2 regions of the Corynebacterium sp. 32222D000AT genome follow, and region 2 is predicted to be linked to the other one. Evidence: predicted binding sites of a transcription regulator. Region 2 holds the regulator's gene; the other holds the start of a gene.

Region 1 (3,407 bases), on a different contig from region 2:
CCGAGTACAACCGCGCCTGCCCGCGGGCCAGCAAGCTGCGCACCGTCGAGGAGACCAAGGCCAAGCGCCAGGGCAAGCGCAACGGGCAGTCCCCCAAGCGCAAGCCCACTCCCCCGCCCGCCACGGAGGCTCACTGGTGGCCGCAGTTCTCCGACTTTTCTAACGCTAACGATGCCACCCCCACCCGCATCGCCACCGATGCCTCCTCCGACACCAACATCAAGGGCGCGTCGTGTTTCGTCGCCAGCAACGGCGACTACCAGCTACTTACCCGCCGCACGAAGGCCTCCACGGACGAGCTCGAGCTCGAGGCCCTCACCCTGGCCTTGAAGTACCTCGTGCACACCGATGCCACCGACGTCCTCATCGAGAGCGACAGCCAGGCCGCCCTACGCGCCGTCGATTACATCACCGGCCAGGGCAAGCTCGGCAAGCGCTGGCGCGGCATCCACCCGGGCGCGCTCTCCCGCTTCCAGCAGGCCTGGAAGGACAACCAGGGGCAGCGCAGCATCACCTTCCGCCGCGTCATGGGACACTCCGGCGACCCGCTCAACCGCGCCGCCGACAAGATCGCCATCATGGGGCTGCGCGCCATCGCCTACCGGCAGAAGGAGGTTCGCGACACCCTGGCAGAGGGCATCGATAAGGCCCTGCAGGAAGCCGCAAAGGACGCCCACAAGCGAGCTGCGTCGCGCCTGCCCGAGTCGGTGACGCGAGAGTCTGAGGCTGGTTCTCGGTCCGGTTCTGGGACTGGGTCTGGTGCTGGTGCTGGTGCTGGGTCTGGGGCTGGTGCTGGGTCTCGGGCTGGTGCTGGGTCTGGCTCCGGCGCGCGGAATAAGCGGCGACGGGGCGGGCGCCGCGGGGGACGTCGTCGCGGTGGGCGCCGACGCGGAAGTCCGGGCGCGGGGTCTGGGGCCTAGGTTTTCGGGGGCTGGTTCTGGGGCAGTTTTGGGGCCTGTTTGGGGCCTGCTTTGGGGCCTGTTTGAGGCTAGTTTGAGGCTAGTCGGGGCGGCCTTCGAGGCGGTGCCGGAGGCGTCGCCAAGCGATGCGCAGCGCAGAATGCGGCGTCGCGGCGAGCTCACGGGCATAGTTTTGTAGTTTGTGGCCCTTCGGGGTCGGCGCGGCGACCGTGTGAATAGGAATCTTGAGGTGCCAGGCCCAGAGACGGGTGCGCAAGATGTGGAAGTTGCTGGTGACGACGGTCATCGTCGAGCCGCGGGGTACCAGGCGCGCGGAATTTTCGAGGTTTTCGTTCGTACTGGTGGCCAGGGGCTCCAGGATGATGCGCTCCGGGTCGATGCCTTGGGCGGTGAGGTAGTTGTGCATCGGGAGCGCTTCCCCGTGCCCGCTGACCACGATGGGGGCTTGGGGGTATGCCTCGGCGAGGCGGGCGGCGGTGGCGAGGCGGGCGCGGAGCAGCGGTTCGGGGCGGCCGGCGGTGGTGCGGGAGCCGAGGACGACGATGGGGGCCGTCGGGTCAAGTGATGGTCGCCGGGAGGCTTCTCCGCCGTCGTTTTTGAACATAAGAATTAGGATACTTGAGGGCATTTGGCGGCCCATTCGGCGCCGTTAATGCCTATTTCTGCCAGAGGTTACCCCCGTTTTACTAACAATGTGACCATCTAGAACAAAGTTTTGCTTTAGGGGTTGCGTGGGGTGGTTGCGTGAATAGGATTGATGTCGTAAGGAACAAAGGTTCGAGCACCTCAAGGGGGTGAAGATCATGACCAAAGCGACGCAATCCATTGCCGAATGTGTAGCCGAAATCGAACAGGCATACTCCCGCCTGCACGCCGCCGTCACGGAGGTGGACTCGGTGTACTTTGGTGAGATCTACCCTTATTTCGAGAAGCTCGCTGCCCTCTCGGGCACCATCACTACTATCGATGCCGCCTTCGCGTTCATCGCCGAACGCGACGACGCCGGGCGCCACGTCAACTCCACGCGGGCGATGGACTACCTGATGAACCGGCTGGGGCTGTCCTACGGTGAGGCGAAGGACCGGCTCCGCAACGGGCAGACCATCTTCGGGACCGCTCCCCTGTCGGATCCGCCGCCCCTGCAGGACCCGCCGGAGGATGCTGAAGCGGGCGCCGGCAATGGCGCCGCTGATGGTTCGGCTGACGGTTCTGCTGCTGATGGGGACGCTGCGGCCGCCGCACAGGCAGAAGAAGAGCGCCGGAAGCAGGCCGAGGAGCGCCGCAGGAAGGCCGAAGAAGAGGCTCGTATTCGCCGGGAACGCGAGGAAAAGGCCCGCGCCGAGGCGCAGCGCAAGCTGCGGGAGAAGGAAGCTCTTCGCGGGCGCTACCTGTCCATCATCGACCGCGAGCTCAAGCACCTGAACGCGCACGCCACCCCGGGCCCGAACGAGCTGCGCAACAAGGCCATCGACGAGGCGAAGAAGCGAAATCTGAAGGACTTCGCCCAGTGGTTGCGCCGCGAGGTCCGTGCGGCGAATGCGCGCAGCCGGGATCCCTTCGGCAACCGGGACCGGTTCGCCGCCACCCGCAAGCGTCATTTGGAGTTCAGCCCCGCGGATGCCGACGGCGGCGTCCACGTCAGCGGTTACCTGGATGGCGCCACCGCGGCGCTGATGAGCCAGGCCTTCGCGACCGCCACGCGTCCGGGCACCCCGGACCTGCCGCCGGAGGAAGACAAGCGTAACTACCGCCAGCGGATGGCGGACCAGTTCACCGCAATTTTGCAGGAGTACCTCGGCTCGCGCGAGAAGGCGCACCCCGGCCTGGGCTCCATCATCATCTCCGGAACGGTCGAGGACTTCGAGAACCTCAAGGCGGATTCCCTGCTGCCCACCAACACCGGGCACTCGCTGACCCCGCTGGACATTATCCGACTCGGGGCCGCGGCTAGTGATTACCTCTGCATCATGGACTGCGAGGACTTCCAGCCGCTGGCGCTAGGTCGCTCGAAGCGGACGGCGAGCTTCATGCAGAAGCTGGCGCTGATTGCCTCCGAGCTGGTTTGCTCCCACCCCGGGTGCGACCGGGCCGCCAATGCCTGCGATGTCCACCATCTGCAGGCCTGGTACTACGGCGGGGTCACGGACATACACAATCTGACATTGTTATGCCGCTCCCATCACGTCAATAACAACGACAGACAAGATGGCAGAGGAAACATGGGCCATGCGGCCAGGGATCCTCGCAGCGGAAGGGTCGGGTTCGTCAGGCCCGGAAGTAGCGACGTCGAATGCAACGAATCAGTCGCCGCCCAAGAGGCCGCCGGGTATAAGCTCCGAAGGCAAACCGCGGCCGCTAGTTAAGACGGCCTAGTTGAAACAGTAGTGAGTGCCGGTAGTAGATGTCTGTAGTGGATACATGGATACCGGTAGTGGAGCCTGCCCGCGGCTAGATCAATGGGATCCGTGTGAGATCCGTGTGGGTTCC
Region 2 (3,407 bases):
CCGCGTCAACGACGCGGGAGTCGATGACGCGTGACTGTTCGTGGTGACAAAATGGGCAATACAACTCGGCTCGCTCCCCGTATCTTTCTAGCTTCCCGGTTTCATCCGCACCAGCGGACCACGCGGATGCCTTACCAGTCTACTGCGCGCGGCGATGGGAAAGCCGAGTGCCCGGACCGCGGCCTAGTTCAGGTGAGCCTGCTGGGTGATGGCACTGTCCACGGCTCCCATCGAGCTGGCGGACTCCGGGCCGTCAACAAGCCCCATGCCCGCCGCCAGCGTGCCCAAGAAGACTGCACATCCGAACACAGCGCCGAGCGCGTAGTTGCCCTTCTGGCGCCCCTGCTCGGAGACCATCCCGCGCGGCTGCCCTGCGAAATCCTCGGCGCTCAGCGCGGGCTGCGAACGACGGTCTGTTCGATTATCTAGCGTGAGCGTTCGAGAATAGCGCGACCCCACGCCAGCCGGGCCGTGCCCCGACCAGGCGGGCGCGCCCTGCCGATCCCCGAAATCTCGGACCGATGGCTCCCACACCGCGGCCGCGGGCACCACGGAAGGGGTGCGGGAACCGGTGCGGTAAGCTGCAAATTCGGTGTTAGCGATACGGCGGTCATCAAATGCGAGAGTCATAGTAATCTTTCCTTTCCTTGGTGCCACCGAGTCTAAATCCGGACCCCGACATGGCACCGACTTTCCTTCGTTCGAATGTTCGAATTAGGTTCTGTGTTCGATTTATAGCAGGGTTTCCAAAATTTGTCTAGCGCACGGGCGAAGATCTCGAACATTTGTACATTTCGTGCTAGAAAGGAAGGTAGGAATTTTCGCGGGCCCGCAGCGCCTGTGTCCCCCACTAACCGACCTGCTAGTCAACTTGGAGAGTTAAAGACCATGGCCCGACCCAGCAAATCCTCACAAAAACCGACACTCGACTCCTTAAGCGCCCGCCAGCGGCGCATCCTCGAGGTCATTCACGACGCCGTACTCCTGCGCGGCTATCCGCCGAGCATCCGCGAGATCGGTGACGCCGCCGGCCTGCAGTCGACCTCCTCGGTGGCCTACCAGCTCAAGCAGCTGGAGGAGAAGGGCTTCCTGCGGCGCGATCCCAACAAGCCGCGCGCCGTCGATGTCCGCCACCTCAACACCGAGAAGGAAGACGCGAAGGCCGAGAAGGCCAGCAAGTCCGCGGATCTCCCGCAGACCCCGCCCGATGCCGGCCAGGTCAGCTACATCCCCGTCGTCGGGCGCATTGCCGCCGGGACCCCCATCACGGCCGAGGAAAACATCGACACCTACTACCCCATGCCGGATGAGGTCGTCGGCGGCGGCGATCTCTACATGCTGCAGGTCGTCGGCGACTCCATGCGGGACGCCGGCATCCTGGACGGGGACTGGGTCATCGTCCGCTCGCAGTCCACGGCGGAGGAAGGCGACTTCGTCGCAGCCCTCCTGGAGGGCGAGGAAGCCACCGTCAAGGAGTTCCACCGCGACTCCACCGGGGTGTGGCTGCTGCCCCACAATGACGCCTATTCCCCTATCAACGGGGACGAATCGGAAATCATGGGCAAGGTCGTCTCCGTGATGCGCAAGCTCTAATTCCCCGGAACATTCCGCGTTATTCCCCCTTTCTGAGGTAGCGGGGCATGCAAAAGGTCACTCCCGCCTCATGGCCGTAGTTCCGATTTGCCCGATCTACCTCAAGAAATACCCAAGCAACCCAAGAACCGGGTGCTTGGGTTTTTCTGTTTGTGTTTGCCCACGCGGTTTTTCTGGAACAATTTGAGTAGACCCATTTCACCGTGTGCGCGCGCCCATCCGCGCGCGTACCCACGGACCGAGGAGAACTACCCCATGTATGCAGAAGAACGCCGTCGGCAGATTGCGTCCCTCACCGCCGTCGAGGGACGCGTCAATGTCACGGAACTCTCCCATAAATTCGACGTCACCGCCGAGACCATCCGCCGCGACCTGGCCGTCCTGGACCGCGAGGGCGTCGTCCACCGCGTCCACGGCGGTGCGGTGGCCTCGCAGACCTTCCAGACCGCCGAGTTCACCCTGGACACGCGCTCGCGCTCGGCCACCGGGGCGAAATCCGCGATCGCCGAGGCGGCCCTCGAATTCCTCCCCGAGACCCCGGGCAGCATCTTCCTGGACGCCGGCACCACCACGAACGCGCTAAGCGATCTCATCGCAGCGAGTCCCCTGGCCAACCAACTGTCGATCGTGTCGAACAGCCTGCCCATTGCCCTGTCGCTGGCCAATAATGGCATCAAGGACGTCCAACTACTGGGCGGTACGGTGCGCGGCATAACCCAGGCCGTGGTCGGCGATACCGCCCTGCGCACCATGGCGCTGCTGCGCGCCGACGTCGCGTTCATCGGCACCAACGCCCTGACCCTGGATCACGGACTGTCCACCGCAGACGCCCAGGAGGCGGCCATCAAGGCCGCGTTCGTGACCAACGCCCGAAAGGTTGTGGTCCTGTGTGACTCTTCCAAGCTGGGCAACGACTACCTGGTCAGCTTCGCCAAGATTTCGGACATCGACGTCGTCATCACGGACTCGGCGGCACCGCAAAGCTTCGTTGACGCGCTGCGCGAGCGCGAGATCACCGTGGTCATCGTCGACGCTTAACCCCCTCCAATACAAACAACCCGGCACAAGCCCCGCGTTAAGGCGGCGGCTCGGCCGGGTTGTTTAGTTGGACTGCCGGGGCCGTTAGCTTTCGACCTCAGGCTGCGCGAGCTCCTCAATGAGTTCGCGGACCTTGTCGCGCGCCTCCGAGGGGCCTTCGCAGGACACGGCTGCGGCGGCGATCTTGCGGCAGTCCTCGAGGCTGAGCTCGGCCAGCTGCGCGCCCACGCCGGCAACGGCGGTCGAGGCGGCCGACAGGGAGTTAACCCCCAGGCCGGTGAGGACGGCGGCGAGCATCGGATCCGCGGCGGCCTCGCCGCAGACACCTACGGGGACGTTGTTGTCGCCGCCGACCACGCAGGTGTGCTGGATAAGGCGCAGCACGGCGGGCTGCCAGGGGTCGGTCAGGTACGCCAGCTGCGGCGACAGGCGGTCCGCGGCCATGGTGTACTGGGTCAGGTCGTTGGTGCCGATGGAGACGAAGTCCAGGTGCGGCATGATGGTATCGGCCATGAGGGCCGCGGCGGGGACCTCGATCATCGCGCCCGGGATAAGGTTGCGTTCCCGGCACAGGCCGGCGAACCAGCGGGCCTCGTTCGCGGTAGCCACCATCGGGGCCATGACCCAGGTCTGCGCGCCTTCCGGGCGCTGTTCGGCGGCTTGGGCGATGGCGTCGAGCTGCCGGGTCAGCAGCGACTCGTTGTCGCGGGCGATGCGCAGGCCGCGCACGCCCAGCGCCGGGTTCTCCTCATCATCGAGGGTGGCGTAGCTAATCG

The links. The regulator LexA, encoded in region 2, represses DNA repair genes until DNA is damaged. The targets are predictions, from matches to a motif close to CGAACANNTGTTCG.
Region 1: ACEE23_RS08200 (DUF222 domain-containing protein) is a predicted target of LexA. The motif match lies at 1,687-1,700, and genes of this name have one in related genera.

Annotation. Positions count from the first base shown of each region.
Region 1 covers NZ_JBPPVW010000012.1:38,427-41,833, forward strand. Annotated here, with positions in the region: gene ACEE23_RS08190 (RNase H family protein) at 1-920, shown strand, start outside; gene ACEE23_RS08195 (YdcF family protein) at 1,000-1,524, opposite strand; gene ACEE23_RS08200 (DUF222 domain-containing protein) at 1,724-3,283, shown strand.
Region 2 covers NZ_JBPPVW010000007.1:40,662-44,068, forward strand. Annotated here, with positions in the region: gene nrdR (transcriptional regulator NrdR) at 1-64, opposite strand, end outside; gene ACEE23_RS05870 (hypothetical protein) at 184-630, opposite strand; gene lexA (transcriptional repressor LexA) at 841-1,593, shown strand; gene ACEE23_RS05880 (DeoR/GlpR family DNA-binding transcription regulator) at 1,849-2,631, shown strand; gene ptsP (phosphoenolpyruvate--protein phosphotransferase) at 2,716-3,407, opposite strand, start outside.